Regions from separate parts of the Methylobacterium sp. PvP105 genome, predicted to be linked through region 3. Evidence: predicted binding sites of a transcription regulator. Region 3 holds the regulator's gene; each other region holds the start of a gene.

Region 1 (5,065 bases), 2.1 Mb from region 3:
GGGGCGACGGGCCCGCTTGTGATCCGCGCGCCACAGGGCGGCGCGCGGACGCGGTCGGCCGGTCAGGGGAGGATGAGGCGCTCGACCGCGCGGGCGAACCCGTCGGCGTCGTTGCTGTCCGTGACCGCGCTCGCGGCCGCCTGGACGCTCGCCTCGGCATTGCCCATCGCCACCGCGTAGCCGCTCTGCGCGAACATCGGGCGGTCGTTCCCGGCATCGCCGAAGGTGGCGATCCGCTCGCGCGGGATGGCGAGGTGCGCGCTCATCCAGGCGACGAAGCGACCCTTGTCGAGATCGGGCGGAGTCACGTCGAGATAGTAGGCCTGCGAGCGGTGGACGGTGGCCCGGCCTGCCAGTGCCGCGGCGATGCGCGTCTCGCAGGCCGCGAGGTGGGCGTGGTCGCGGCTGACGCCGACGATCTTGGCGGCCGATCCCGTGAGCGTGCCGAGATCCGCCACGACCCGGGGCTCCGCGCCGATCGTGCGGCGCTCCAGGTCGGTGTAGGGACCGTCCGGGTCGCGCAGGCACCACGCGCCGTCGGCGAAGACCCACACATCCAGCCCCTCGGCCAGGAGCCGGTCGAGGGCCGACCGGGCCGCCGCCTCGGGAATGGTCCGCTCCTCGATGATCGACAGGTCTGGCCGGACGACGCTCGCGCCGTTGAAGGCCCCCATCGGCAGGTCGAGGCCGAGTTCCGCCACGAGGCTCCGCAGGCCGATCGGGGGCCGCGCCGAGGCGATGCTGAAGCCGATCCCGGCCGCGCGCAGGCGGCGCACGGCCGCCACCGTCGCCGCGGTCAGGCGCTTGTCGCCGGTCACCAGGGTGCCGTCGACGTCGGAGATCACCAGCGCGATCCCCGCGGCCTTGCCGGCTTCTGCTGTCATCGCGTCACTCCCTGCCCGGATCCCGGCGCGCCGCGGCGGCGAGTTCCGCCACGACCCGGTCGGCAATCGCCTCGGGCGGCTCGAGGATCCCGATGGTGATCGGGTGCTCGTCGGCCCCCGGGACCTCGAGGGTCGCGAACTGGCTGTCGAGGAGGACCGGCGACATGAAATGGCCCTGGCGCTCCGCGAGGCGCCGGGCGATCAGGGCCTTGTCGCCGTCGAGGTAGACGAGGCGAACGCGCCGGCTGCCCCGGGTCAGGACGTCCCGGTACGCGCGCCTGAGGGCCGAGCAGACGACCACGCCGGACTCGCCGGCGTCGAGGCGCTGCTGGATCCAGGTCGCGATCCGGGCGAGCCAGGGCGCGCGGTCCGCGTCGTCGAGGGCGTGGCCCGCGCGCATCTTCGCCACATGCTCCGGTGTGTGGAAGCTGTCGCCGTCCACGAAGATCCAGCCGAGCTTCTCGGCGATCAGCGCCGCCACGGTACTCTTCCCGGACCCCGAGACACCCATGACCACGAGCACTTGAGCGGCCGTCCGGGCATCGGGCGTCGGCTGTGATTGGGACGTCATCCGGATCACCGTGCCTCCGAGGTGCGCCGGGGGCGCCGCGCGTCGCAATCATGCGGAGCGGGCGCGAGGAAGGGAAGATCGCCGCGCCCGACGGCGCCGCCGCGGCCGCAGGAACCGGGGCGCGGCCGGCCGCGTTGATGCCCCAGAACGCGAACAATCAGGGAACATCAGTCGCATGGCCACCACCACCGCGAAGGCGACCTCGAAGGCGGGCCGGGATTCCGGAGCGCGCCAGGACGCGCCGGAGAACCCCAAGACCGACCCGAAGGACGTGTCGAACCAGATCAAGGATCCGGACCAGTGGACGACCGGCGGCGAGCCGATGACCGGCGCGCAGGCCTCCTATCTGAAGACGCTGTCGGAGGAGGCGAAGGAGCCGAAGGCGTTCGACCCCGACCTCGACAAGGCCGAGGCCTCGAAGCGGATCGACGACCTGCGCCATAAGGCCGGCCACGCCTGAGCCGTCACGGGCGCGCCCTCGCGGGCGCCCCGTCACCGTGCCGGGCGGTGCCTATCCCGCCCGGACTCGGCCCGATCCCCTGTTTCGAACACTTCGTTAAGCCGGCGGCAATCGGGCTCGGGTACCAGCGTTCGGAGCGCGTGATGTCACGCGGACAGTGGGACTGGAAGGCGCGTTCGACCATGGAAGAGCCGGGCGGCGACGGAGCGGGGCTGCGCGCTGTGCGATCCTGGGCGGCGTCCGCCCCGTCGGGTCGGATCCGGGCCGCGGCCGCACGGTTCGCCCGCGACCTCCGCGGATCCACCGCGACGGAGTACGCCCTGCTCGGTGGCCTGATCTTCATCGTCGCGGTGGGCAGCATCCGCTACTACGTATCCCGCGTCAGCGCCGTCTACGGCGACATCACCGCGGCGGTGACCCAGGGGCAGTGACGGGCAGCGAGCGGATCGCGCCCGGTCCGGCCGGCCCTGGGCGTCGATCGGCAGATCCGTTACCGCCGACAGCGTCCGGATTTGTGTCCCGATATTTCGGCCGCGGGCGATACGCCCGGCATTTGTCGTTCCAGTGCCCCGAAAAAGCTGTGCTTAACGAGGATGACTTAGCAGTCTCGGCCGTGGCGGGCGGAGTGTGGCTCACCCGCTACGGACACCTGGGCCGCTATGGGCTAGGCACGGGCTCGGCAATACCGATGGGCAACATCTGGATGCGCAAACTTCCCCTCGTCCTGCTCGCCGTCACGGCGATGTCGGGCTGCACGTACCTGCCCGCGGCGGGTCCGACGGCGAGCGCGATCCAGGCCGGGGCTGAGGTCGCCACGGCCGACGGGGGCCTGCTCGCCCGCTACGAGATCATCGACGTCACTCCCTCCGTGGTCGAGGCCCTGCGCGGCCGGCCGTTGGACAGCCTGCTCGCCTCCTTCGGCGACCACCGCCCCTCCTCCGAGCCGGTCATCGGCATCGGCGACATGGTCTCGGTCTCCATCTGGGAAGCCGGGTCCGGCGGCCTGTTCTCCGGGCCCCTCGTCGCCGACCGCTTCTCCGCAGGTTCCAAGTCCGCCCTCATCCCCGAGCAGCCCGTCGGGCGCGACGGCGCCATCTCGGTGCCCTACGCCGGCCGCATCAAGGTCGCCGGCCGCCGCACCCAGGACGTCCAGGCGCTCATCGAGAACGAGCTCGCCGGCAAGGCCATCCAGCCGCAGGTGCTGGTCTCGGTCACACGCCCGATCTCCCAGGCCGTCACCGTCACCGGCGAGGGCGCCGCCGGCGCCCGCCTGCCGCTCTCGGGCCACGGCGACCGCATCCTCGACGTCATCGCCGCCGCCGGCGGCAACCGCGCGCCGGTCAACGAGACCTTCGTGCGGCTCTCGCGCGGGCCGGTGACCGCGACCGTGCCGCTGACCACGGTGGTGTCGAACCCGCGTGAGAACATCTACCTGCGGCCCAACGACGTGCTGACCCTGGTGCGCGACCCGCAGACCTTCATCGCGGTGGGCGCGCTGGGCAACAGCACCGAGCTGCCGTTCCAGGCCGACGGGATCACGCTGGCGCAGGCGCTGGCCAAGGCGCGCGGCCTGTCGGACTTCGCCGCCGACCCGGCCGGCACCTTCATCTTCCGGTTCGAGCCGGCCAGCGTCGTGCGTCGTCTCAGCCCCGGCTCGAAGCTGCTCGGCACGCCTCTGGTGCCGGTGGTCTACCGGATCGACATGCGCGACCCCAACAGCCTGTTCGTGTCGCAGGCGTTCCGGATGCGCAACCGCGACCTGATCTACGTGTCGAACGCGCCCTTCACCGAGGTCCAGAAGGTCCTCACCGCCTTCAACGGCGTCACCGGACCGGTCGCCTCCGCGGCGACGGCCTACGCCTACGCCAAGTAGGCACTGGAATCAGGCACCGGGTCGCCCAGAGGACCGCCGCGGAAAAAAATCGCGTTTCGGCGCGTCCTCGCGTATGGGCACTGGGTGCGGGGCGGGATCGAGGCTACGGAGCCGCATCCGCCGTCGCGCCGACGTGTCGCGCAAGGATGCCCAGAAGAGCCCGATGAAGATCGGACGTTTCGTCCCCGCCCGCGGGCCGCTCCGGCCCGCGCTGATCGCCCTGAGCCTGTGTCTCGCGCTCCTGCCGGCCTCCCGCGCGGCGGCCGACGTGGTGATCGGCGTGGCGGTTCCGCGGTCTGGCCCCTACGTGGCGGTCGGCGAGCAGGTCCTGCGCGGCGTTGAGGCCGCGGCCCGGGACGCCAACGCCATGGGCGGCCTCGACGGCCAGCCCGTGACCCTGGACGTGCAGGACGATGCCTGCGACTCGAACACCGCGATGGCGGTGGCCAACCACTTCGTCCGGTCCAACGTCCGGCTCGTCGTCGGCCATGTCTGCTCGAACGCCTCCATCGCGGCCTCCGACATCTACGCGCAGAACGGGGTGGTGATGATCACCGCGGCCTCGGTGGCGGCGCGGCTCACCGACCGGGGATTGCCGAACATCTTCCGGGTCTGCGGCCGCGACGACGATCAGGCCCGCCTGTCCGCCGCCGTGCTGGCCGAGCGGTTCCGCGACCGGAAGATCGCGCTGATCCAGGACCAGACGCCGGCGGCCCGCAGCCTCGCCGCCGCCACCAAGGACAACCTCAACCGCATCGGCGTGAACGAGGCGCTGTTCCTGTCGTTCTCGCCGAGCGACGCCGACGACGCCGCCCTGGCCGACCGCCTCAAGAGCGCGGGGATCGAGGTCGTCTACTACGGCGGCGACGCCGCCGAGATGGGCCGCCTCGTGAAGATCGCGGCGGACCGGGGCTTCCGCCCCCAATGGTTCGGCACCTCGGCGATCGCCACGCCGGACTTCGCCAAGATCGCCGGGTCCGCGAGCAACGGCGTTCTGATGACCTTCTACCTCGACCCGAGCCGGCAGCCCGCCGCCGCGGCCGTCGTGAAGGCCTTCAAGGCCGAGGGCGTCGATCCCACCGGCTCCACGATCTACGGGTACGCGGCCATGCAGGCCCTGGTGGCGGCCGGCAACTTCGCCCACTCCACCGAGCCGAGGCCCATCGCGCAGGCGCTGCACACCGAGCGCTTCGATCTCGTGCTCGGCACCGTCGGCTTCGACGCCAAGGGCGACGTCACCGCGCAGGGCTACGTGCTCTACGTATGGAAGGACGGGA
Region 2 (5,065 bases), 450 kb from region 3:
GGCGGGCGTCCCCTGCGCGATGATCTCGCCGCCGTGGATGCCGGCGCCCGGCCCGACATCGACCACGTAATCGGCCTGCAGGATCGCGTCCTCGTCGTGCTCGACCACGATCACCGAGTTGCCGAGGTCGCGCAGGCGCTTGAGCGTGCCGAGCAGCCGCTCGTTGTCGCGCTGGTGCAGGCCGATCGAGGGCTCGTCCAGCACGTAGAGCACGCCGGTCAGCCCCGAGCCGATCTGCGAGGCGAGCCGGATGCGCTGGCTCTCGCCGCCCGAGAGCGAGCCGGAGCCGCGGGCGAGCGTCAGGTATTCCAGGCCGACATCCACCAGGAAGGTCAGCCGGTCGCGGATCTCTTTCAGGATCCGGACCGCGATCTCGTTCTGCTTGGCGGTCAGCTTCTCCGGCAGCTCCGAGAACCAGCGGTGCGCCTCGCTCACCGAGAGGGCCGTGACGTCGGCGATGTCCGCCATGGCGACCTTCACGGCGAGCGCCTCGGGCTTCAGCCGCTTGCCGCCGCAGGCGGCGCAGGGCGTCTCGCTCATGAAGCGCCCGATCTCCTCCCGGACGGCGTCCGAGTCGCTCTCCTTATAGCGGCGCTCCAGGTTCGGGATCACGCCCTCGAACGGCTTGTTGACCGTGTACTTGCGCAACCCGTCGTCGTAGGCGAAGCGGATCGACTGCTTGCCCGAGCCGTAGAGCACGATGGCGCGGGCGGTCTCCGACAGGCTCTGCCAGGGGACGCCCGTCTTGAAGCCGAAATGCTCGGCCAGCGCCTCCAGGGTCTGACCGTAATAGGGCGAGGTCGACTTCGCCCAGGGGCCGACCGCGCCGCGCTTCAGGCTCAGGGCCGGGTCGGAGATCACCAGTTCGGGATCGATCCGCATCTCGTGGCCGATGCCGCTGCAGGTCGGGCAGGCGCCGAACGGGTTGTTGAACGAGAACAGACGCGGCTCGATCTCCGCGATGGTGAAGCCCGAGACCGGGCAGGCGAACCGCGACGAGAAGGTGATGGTCCGGGGCGCCTCGCCCTCGGGGGCGTCGGCGAACACGATCTCGGCGACGCCGTCGGCGAGCTCCAGCGCCGTCTCGAAGGATTCGGCGAGGCGCGAGCCGATATCGGCGCGGACCACGATCCGGTCGACCACCACGTCGATGTCGTGCTTGAACTTCTTGTCGAGCTTGGGCACGTCGTCGATGGCGTAGTACTCGCCGTTCACGCGCAGACGCTGGAAGCCCTTCTTCTGGTACTCGGCGATTTCCTTGCGGTACTCGCCTTTCCGCCCGCGGACCACCGGCGCGAGCAGGTAGAGCCGGGTCTTCTCCGGCAGTTCCAGCACGCGGTCGACCATCTGCTGGACGGTCTGGCTCTCGATCGGCAGGCCGGTGGCCGGCGAGTAGGGGATGCCGACCCGCGCCCAGAGCAGGCGCATGTAGTCGTAGATCTCGGTGACCGTCCCCACGGTGGAGCGGGGATTCTTGGAGGTGGTCTTCTGCTCGATGGAGATGGCCGGCGACAGCCCGTCGATCTGGTCGACGTCGGGCTTCGACATCATCTCCAGGAACTGGCGAGCGTAGGCCGAGAGCGACTCGACGTAGCGGCGCTGCCCCTCGGCGTAGATCGTGTCGAAGGCGAGCGACGACTTGCCCGAGCCCGACAGCCCGGTGAACACCACGAGCTTGTCCCGGGGGATGGTCAGGTCGACGTTCTTGAGATTGTGCTCCCGGGCGCCGCGGATCGCGATGACCCGCCGGTCCTCGACGGGGGCCGGCGCGGCGTCGAACAGGGCCTCCAGCCTGGCGTCGATGGCGGCCTCGGTCCGGGCCGCGGGCGCTTCGCCCTTCGCGCGGGCCTGTCTCGGCAGGGCCGCCTTCGTTGAGCCTGCCTTCGTCGAGGCTGCCTTGAGGGGCGCCTTGGGAGCGGCTTTGGCGGCGCCGGCGCGGCTTGCGACACGACTTCCAGCTTGGGCTTTGGCCATGAGAGCGGCGGTCTTTCGAGGCGTCGACGCGGTCAGAGTCGGATTCGCGCGCGGGCCAGCCGCCGCACCGGCCTCATGTCGAGCCCGCGGGGGCTCACGGCAAGATGTGGCCGGCGGGACGCAGGCCCGTCATGCGCCGCCCTTGCTAGAACGAAACGCGTACGTCGGCAACCGCTCGGTGAACGCGCAGCCGTCTTTGCGCGCAGCGAAGCAATCCGGATGGCGCCACGCTGACGAGCCGCGCGCCGGGCCCCTTCGCTTGCGCGGGCGACGACGTGCAGCCAACGGCCGCGATCGGAGTCCGGCGGCCCCGGGTTCGCCGGATCTCGATTCGCCAAACCTTGGCCCACCTTCGGTGTTGCACCGCGGGAGTTGAGATCCACATCGCCCAATCCCGCCCACAGATCCAAGTCCCGACAGGCATCGATGCCAGCACTCGACCTGACCGATCCGGTCGCCATCCCGGGGGCCGACGACCGGGCCGCGGCCCGGCAGAGGCTGTCCACGCGGCTGCTGTTCCTGATCGTCGGCATCGCCAACGCCACCTGGGCGCCGCTGGTGCCGCTGGTGAAGGACCGCGCCGGCCTCGACGCGGCGGGGCTCGGCCTGCTGCTCCTCACCTTCGGCATCGGCTCGATCCTGGCGATGCCGAGCGCCGGGGTGGCGGCCGCGCGGCTCGGCTTCCGGCCGGTCCTGCTCGCCGGCACGCTGGCCCTCGGCCTCGCCCTCCCGGTGCTGGCCGCGGCCTCGGGGCTCGTGACGCTCACCCTGGGGCTGCTGCTGTTCGGGGCCGGGATGGGGGCGGTGGACTGCGTCATGAACCTGCAGGCGGTCGCGGTGGAGCGCCGGAGCGGGCACCCGATGATGTCGGGCTTCCACGGCCTCTACAGCCTCGGCTGCATCCTGGGGGCGCTGATCGCCAGCGGCCTGCTGGCGGCGGGCCTCGGCGCGGGCTGGAGCGTGCTGCTCCTGACCGCCGGCATCGCGGCCCTGTTCGCCGCCGCCTGGCCCGGCATCCTGCCGCCGGACAGGGGAGGGGCGCGCGGCGGCCCCGCCTTCGCGCTGCCCCGCGGCCCGGTGCTGGTCCTGGGCCTGCTCTGCTTCGTGGTGTTCCTCACCGAGGGCTCGGCCCTCGACTGGAGCGCGGTCTTCCTGATCCAGCAGCGGGGGCTCGATCCGGCCTGGGCGGCGCTCGGCTACGCGGCCTTCTCGGTGACGATGACGGTCGGCCGGCTCGCGGGCGACCGGGTCGTGGCCCGGCTCGGGCGCCGGAGCGTGGTCGTCCTCGGCGGCCTGCTGGCGGCCGTCGGCCTCGCGCTCTCGGTCCTCGTCCCGGCCTGGGAGGCGGCACTCGCCGGCTACGCGCTGGTCGGGGCGGGCTGCGCCAACATCGTCCCGGTCCTGTTCACGGCGGCCGGCCGCCAGAGGGCGATGGCCGCGCGCGTGGCGGTGCCGGCGGTGACGACGCTGGGCTATGCCGGGGTGCTGGCGGGCCCGGCCCTGATCGGCTTCGCCGCGCAGGCGCTCGGCCTTCCCGCGGCGCTCCTGATCGTGGCGATCCTGCTCGTCGGCGTGGCGGCGGCCGGGCGCTCCCTGCGGGTCTGACCTCAACCCTCCGCGTTGCGCGCCATGAAGCTGGCCGGCGTCCCGTCCTCCGGGTTCACGAAGATGATGTCGGTCGGCGCCCGGCGGGGCGTGTCGATCGACAGGAACACCACCGGGTCCCCGGGCTCGAGCGCCGGCATCGCGTGGACCGTGCCCTTCTCGAAGAACAGGAGCTGGCCGGGGCCGAACGCGGTCACCGCGGCGGGATCGCGCATCCAGAAGGTGCCCCGGCCCGAGAGGCAGTAGAGGTACTCGTCGCAGGTGGCGTGGTAGTGCGGCGGCGTCGGCCGGTAGACCCGGAACACCCGGGCGCTCGCGGCCTCCCGGTCGGTCAGGTAGGTGTCGACCAGGAGGGTCCCGGCGCTGTCGGGCAGCGCCGCCGCCAGTGCCGCCACGTCGAAGATCCCGGTCCCCGCCGCCTCCGTCATCGCGTCCTCACTCCGAGAAGCCTTCGAGCACGATCTTGCCCCTGGCGCGCCCGCTCTCGATCAGGCCGTGGGCGCGCCGGAGATTCGCGGCGTCGATCCGCCCGTAATGCTCTCCCAGGGTGGTGCGCAGGCGGCCCGAATCAATGAGGCGGGCGACCTCGTCGAGGAGCGCGCCCTGGGCAGCGATGTCGGCGGTGGCGAACATCGAGCGGGTGAACATGAACTCCCAGTGCAGCGACAGGCTCTTGCGCTTGAGGAGCCCGACATCGAGGCGCTCCGGATCGTCGATCAGGGCGAGGCGGCCCTGCGGGGCGATGAGCTCGACGATCGCGGCGAGGTGCGCGTCGGTGTTGGTCGTGGAGAAGACGAGGCCCGGCGCGCCGAGCCCCAGGGCCGCCACCTCGGCCGCCAGGGGCTTGGAATGGTCGACCACGTGGTGGGCGCCGAGGTCCCGGCACCAGGCCGCCGTCTCGGGCCGCGACGCGGTGGCGATCACGGTGAGGTCGGTGAGTTCCCGGGCGAGCTGGATGGCCACCGAGCCGACGCCCCCCGCGCCGCCGACGATCAGGATCGCCGGGGCGGCGCCCGGAACCGGCTTGCCCGTGTCGAGCCGGTCGAACAGCGTCTCCCAGGCGGTGATCGCGGTGAGCGGCAGGGCGGCGGCCTGCGCCCAGTCGAGGCGCGCGGGCTTGCGCCCGACGATGCGGGCATCGACGCAGTGGAACTGGGCGTTCGTCCCCGGCCGGGTGAGGTCGCCCGCGTAGAACACCGCGTCGCCCGCGGCGAAGCCCTGGACCTCCGCGCCGGCGGCGACGACGGTGCCGGCCGCGTCCCAGCCGAGCACCTTGGCGCCGCCGGCCTCCGGCTCGGCCCGCCGCCGGACCTTGGTGTCGACGGGGTTCACCGAGACCGCCTCGACCTTCACCAGCAGGTCCAGCGGGCCGGGCGCCGGCTGGGGCAGGTCGAGGTCGACCAGGGCTTCGGGATCGGTGATCGGCAGGGACTTGCGGTAGCCGACGGCGCGCATGGTGATCTCCTCGGGCTGTCGCCGCAGGAGA
Region 3 (5,065 bases):
TCTGCAGGAGCAGCAGCGCGTAGCCCCAGCGCGCCCCGCTCTGGGCCGCCGTGATGAGGCTTCCGACATCGGTATCGGCCAGCATCACCACGAGTCCGGGGCCCGCGGCCTTGAGGTAAGCGGACAGGCGAGGCAGGGAAGCGCTGGGCACGGCTCGGGAACAGTCCCGCGCACGGGCGGTTCCGGCGGGCGCCTGCGGCGTTTTCCCGGGGCAGGCGGGAGGAGCGTGAGATGGCGGAGAGCACGGATCGGGGCTCCGGCTGGAGCCTGCAGGCGAGCGCCGTGCCCGACGGGGTGCGCCTGGAACTCGCCCTCGCCGACCTCGGCGGCGCGCCGGTGACCGCCGCGATCGTGCTCGACCGGGCCGAGGCCCGGGCCTTCGCCCGCGCCCTGCTCGCCGCCGCCGGGGACGCGGCGGAGCGGACCTTCCCGAAGCCGGGCGCCTGACGGCGCGCCGCCGGCCGGTCAGCGCACCCCGAGGCCGGGGTTGCGGCCCGGCAGGCGGGGGACCACCGTGCCGCGCTTCTCGATCGGCGCGTCGCACGCGTAGGCGAACTCGGTCTTCAGCGGATCGAACACGGTCTCGCCGGTGATCCGGCAATCCTCGCGCACGGTCTCGTCGAGATAGGCCCGGGCGGCGGTGCGGAAGCGCTTCACCCGGGTGGCGTCCGGCTCCGGATCGATCCGGACCTCGCTCAGATTGCAGCCGGTGTACTCGCGCAGGGCGTTGGAGACGATCAGCATCCGGCGCAGCTGCCGGTTGTCGTAGACCTCGTAGGGCTCCTTGCAGCCGATCGTCACGACCTGGGGGGTGAGCGCCACGTAGTTCCGCGAGATGTAGGAGAACCCGGTGGTGCAGCCGGCGAGGCCGAGGGCGGCGAGGCCGAGGGGCAGCAGAGCCGCGGGTCGTCGCATCCTCGTCATTCCAAGAGGGTCCCAGCCCGCGCCCCGGATCCGCCGCCTGCCCGGCGGGGCACCGCGGTGCATTGAAACGGCTCCGCTTGCGCCGTCAATGCGTTTCTCCGCCTTGTCCCGCGGGCGCGCCGCGGCGCGCCGAGCGTGGCGGTGCCGCTCTTGCGGAACACTTGCGGAACGTTTAACCTGTTCGTGATTTGTTTCGGAGACCGTCACGTGGCGGTCCGCCAAGCCGCGAGTCCCCCGTCGATGCTCACGCGCAAGCAGCTGGACCTCCTGCGATTCATCCAGAGCCGGATGCAGGAATGCGGCGTCCCGCCGTCGTTCGACGAGATGAAGGATGCCCTCGACCTCAAGTCGAAATCCGGTATCCACCGGCTGATCACGGCGCTGGAGGAGCGCGGCTTTCTCCGGCGCCTGCCGAATCGGGCGCGCGCCATCGAGGTGATCCGCATCCCCGAGAGCCTGACGCAGGCCGCGCCGGCGCCCCAGACCCCCGCCGAGCCGCGTCGCTTCACGCCGAGCGTGGTCGAGGGCGGCAAGTCCAAGCAGCCGCCGGCCCCGGCGAGCACGCGGATGATCGACGAGTCCGGCCGGGCCATCTCGATCCCCGTCATGGGTCGGATCGCGGCCGGTACGCCCGTCTCGGCGATCCAGAACCAGAGCCACGCCATCACCCTGTCGCCGGACTTCGTGGCCGGCGGCGAGCACTACGCCCTCGAGGTGCGCGGCGACTCGATGGTCGAGGCCGGGATCCTGGACGGCGACCTCGTGGTCATCCGCAAGCAGGACACCGCCAATACCGGCGACATCATCGTGGCGCTGATCGACGACGAGGAGGCGACGCTCAAGCGCCTGCGCCGCCGCGGCTCCTCGATCGCCCTGGAGGCCGCCAACCCGGCCTACGAGACCCGCGTGCTCGGGCCCGACCGGGTCCGGATCCAGGGCCGCCTCGTCAGCCTCGTCCGCCGCTACTGAAGCGGCTCGGCCGGCGCGTCGCCGGGAGCGAGGTCTCCGCCCGGCGCGGCGGCCCCGTCCTCCGCGGCGCGGTCGCCCGGCTCCGCGGTGACCGGCCGCGGCGGTCCCGGATCGCGTCCCGGATCGCGTCCCGGGGCCGGCCGCCAGGGCACGGCGCGCCCGTCGTCCCGGGCGAAGCGCGCGGCGAAGCCGTCGCCGTCGGTCCGGAGGGCCACGGCGCCGCGGGCGGCGAGGACTTGCCGATCGATCACCAGGGGGCCCGTGCAGGTCGGCGGCGCCGCGAGGAAGGTGATCAGCACCGCGGCGCGGGCGCAATCCTCCGGGAAGGCCCGCCTGTCCCGGACGAGGGCGACCGCCCGCCCGTCCGGCAGCCGGGCGGTGCAGCCGAGCCGGTCGCAGCGCCCGCTGCCCGACCGGACGATGAGCGCCGCGGGCCGCCGCCCGTCACCGTCCGCCTTCAGCCACTGCTCGAGGACGAAGCCGGAGGGGCTTCCGAGGGCCGCGAGCCGCCCGTCCGGACCCCGCACCGCCGCTCCCGCGCCCTGCCGGTCGACGTAGAGGTCGTAGCGGTCGGGCCGGGCCGCGAGGACGAGGCCGAGCAGGACCGGCGGCACGGCGAGCCAGCGCAGGCGGGAGGCCGGCAGCGTCGCCAGCAGCAGGCCCGCGGTCAGCAGGGTCAGCGCTGCGGCGCCGAAGGCCGGCAGCACCAGGCTCGCCCGCTCGAACCCGGCGATCCAGTCCGAGATCGCCAGCATGCCGGCCACCGCCTGCCCCATCAGCCACCAGACCGGCCGGTCGAGGGCGAAGGGATAGGCGAGGCAGCCGATCACCGCGGCGGGCATCACCGCCAGGGAGACGAGCGGCAGGGTCAGGGCGTTGCCGACGAGGCCGAAGGGCTGAACCGTCTGGAAGTGGTAGGTGGCGAAGGGCGCGGTCGCGACCTGCGCCACAAGGGTCGTGGCCAGGGTCCCGGTGATCGCCGAGAGGCCGGTGCCGACGAGGCGGCCGATCCGCCCGGCCCCGGGGCGCACGAACAGCCGCCCGTCGATCAGCCGGGCGCAGGCGATCAGCCCGGCCACGGCGCCGAAGGACATCTGGAAGCTCGGGCCGAGCAGGCCCTCCGGCTCCCGGGCGAGCGCGATCAGCGCCGCGAGGGCGAGGTTGCGCATCGACAGGGCCGGCCGGTCCGCCAGGATCGCGCCCAGCATGATCAGGGTCATGATCAGCGAGCGCTCGGCCGCGATGTCCCAGCCCGAGAAGGCGCAGTAGGCGGTGACGCCGACCATGGCGAAGCCGGCCGCGATCTTCTTGATCGGCCAGAGGAGCGCGCAGAGCGGCACCGCGGCGAGGACCGCCCGCACCAGCCAGAACACCACGCCGGCGGCCAGCACCATGTGGAGGCCCGAGATCGACACCACGTGGTAGATGCCCGCGGCGCGGAGCGCGTCGTTGGTCGCCGGTCCGATGAGGCCGCGCTTGCCGGTCACCAGGGCCGCCGCCACCGCGCCCGCCTGGCCGCCGGCGGCCTCCGCGATCCGGCGCGTGAGCCCGTTGCGGGCCGCGTCCAGCGCCGCGGCGAGCCGCAGGCCCAGCGGCGGCGGCTCGGACGGCGCCCGGACGGTGACCGCGCCGACCAGCGAGCCCACCGCGCCGATCCCCTGGAAGTAGGCGTCCCGGGCGAAGTCGTAGCCGCCGGGCCGGGCCGCCTCCGGGGGCGGCAGCAGCCGCGCCGTGGCGGCGACGACGTCCCCGGGGCGCGGGATCGGCGTCTTGCGGAACGAGACCCGCACCCGGGCGGGCCGCGCCTCGGGCGCGAGGCCGGCGAAGCTCTCCACCCGGATCACCAGCCGGGCGCCGACCTCGCGCTCGTCCAGGGCCTCGACCGTTCCGACGAGCGGACCGATCGTGGTGCGCGTCAGGATCGGCGCGGCGACCTGCGAGACCCGCCAGGTCGCCGCCGCGAAGCCGAGGAGCGCGGCCGCCACCGCGAGCGCCGCCGCCAGGGCCGCCGGCCGCGCGCCGAGGACGGGGACCGGCGCCAGCGCGAGGGCGGCCGCGATCAGGGGCGCGGCCAGGCTCGGCGCGCCGTCGGCCGCCGCGAAGTAGACCAGGATCCCGCCGCCGAAGGCCACTGCCAGCCAGGGAAACAGCCGGCGCTGCTCGGCCTCGCGGGCGAGACCGGCGGCGACCCAGCCGCGGAGCGCCGGTAGGGCGGGCGGGAGGGCTCGGACGCGCGGGCCGATCAGCGCCACCGCGCCGCCCGCCCGCCTCGCGCCGATCCGCCGCATCGCCGCCGCCCCGCTCCGCGCGACCTGTCGTCGGGGTCGAGCGATTCTGCGGGCGATTCTTAACGCATCCGCCGGCCCGTGCTACAGCCGGCTCTTCGTGCTACGGGCGCCCTGTCGAGCCCCTCGCCGCTCCGCCGCCCCTTCGCCGTCCGTCGCGCTCCGTCCGCGACCAGCCCCGGAACATACCGGACCGATGTCCTCAGCCGTCATCACGCGCTTCGCCCCCTCGCCCACCGGCTACCTGCACATCGGCGGGGCCCGCACGGCCTTGTTTAACTGGCTCTACGCCCGCCACACCGGCGGGAAGATGCTGCTGCGCATCGAGGATACCGACCGGGAGCGCTCCACCAAGGGCGCGATCGACGCGATCCTCGACGGCCTGTCCTGGCTCGGCCTCGACTGGGACGGCGACGTGGTCTTCCAGTTCGCCCGCGCCGAGCGCCACCGCGCCGTGGCCGAGGAGCTGCTGGCCGCGGGCCGCGCCTATCACTGCTACGCCACCGCCGAGGAACTCGCGCAGATGCGCGAGACCGCCCGCGCGGAGGGGCGCGCCCCGCGCTACGACGGCCGCTGGCGCGACCGCGACCCGTCCGAGGCGCCCGCCGGGGTCAAGCCGGTGATCCGCCTGCGCGCGCCGACCGAGGGCGAGACCGTGGTCGAGGACGCCGTCCAGGGCCGGGTCACCTGGGCCAACAAGGACCTCGACGACCTCGTCCTGCTGCGCTCGGACGGGACGCCGACCTACATGCTCGCCGTGGTGGTCGACGACCACGACATGGGCGTCACGCAGATCATCCGCGGCGACGACCACCTCACCAACGCGGCGCGCCAGAGCCAGATCTTCTCGGCGCTCGGCTGGGACGTTCCCCGGATGGCCCATATCC

Evidence for each region. Region 3 encodes LexA, which represses DNA repair genes until DNA is damaged. Its sites were predicted from a motif close to TGTTCNNNNTGTGTTCNG; they were not measured.
Region 1: J3A75_RS25245 (DUF3072 domain-containing protein) is a predicted target of LexA. The motif match lies at 1,605-1,622, and genes of this name have one in related genera.
Region 2: uvrA (excinuclease ABC subunit UvrA) is a predicted target of LexA. The motif match lies at 2,121-2,138, and genes of this name have one in related genera.

What each region holds. Positions count from the first base shown of each region.
Region 1 is NZ_JAGIPA010000001.1:5,176,156-5,181,220, reverse strand. Features, by position in the region: gene J3A75_RS25255 (Cof-type HAD-IIB family hydrolase) at 63-884, opposite strand; gene J3A75_RS25250 (gluconokinase) at 889-1,455, opposite strand; gene J3A75_RS25245 (DUF3072 domain-containing protein) at 1,631-1,915, shown strand; gene J3A75_RS25240 (Flp family type IVb pilin) at 2,059-2,346, shown strand; gene J3A75_RS25235 (polysaccharide biosynthesis/export family protein) at 2,619-3,788, shown strand; gene J3A75_RS25230 (branched-chain amino acid ABC transporter substrate-binding protein) at 3,952-5,065, shown strand, end outside.
Region 2 is NZ_JAGIPA010000001.1:2,595,932-2,600,996, reverse strand. Features, by position in the region: gene uvrA (excinuclease ABC subunit UvrA) at 1-1,974, opposite strand, end outside; gene J3A75_RS12435 (MFS transporter) at 2,401-3,579, shown strand; gene J3A75_RS12430 (cupin domain-containing protein) at 3,582-4,007, opposite strand; gene J3A75_RS12425 (zinc-binding alcohol dehydrogenase family protein) at 4,015-5,034, opposite strand.
Region 3 is NZ_JAGIPA010000001.1:3,042,970-3,048,034, forward strand. Features, by position in the region: gene J3A75_RS14415 (NRAMP family divalent metal transporter) at 1-151, opposite strand, end outside; gene J3A75_RS14420 (hypothetical protein) at 232-447, shown strand; gene J3A75_RS14425 (hypothetical protein) at 466-915, opposite strand; gene lexA (transcriptional repressor LexA) at 1,165-1,893, shown strand; gene J3A75_RS14435 (ComEC/Rec2 family competence protein) at 1,887-4,181, opposite strand; gene gltX (glutamate--tRNA ligase) at 4,375-5,065, shown strand, end outside.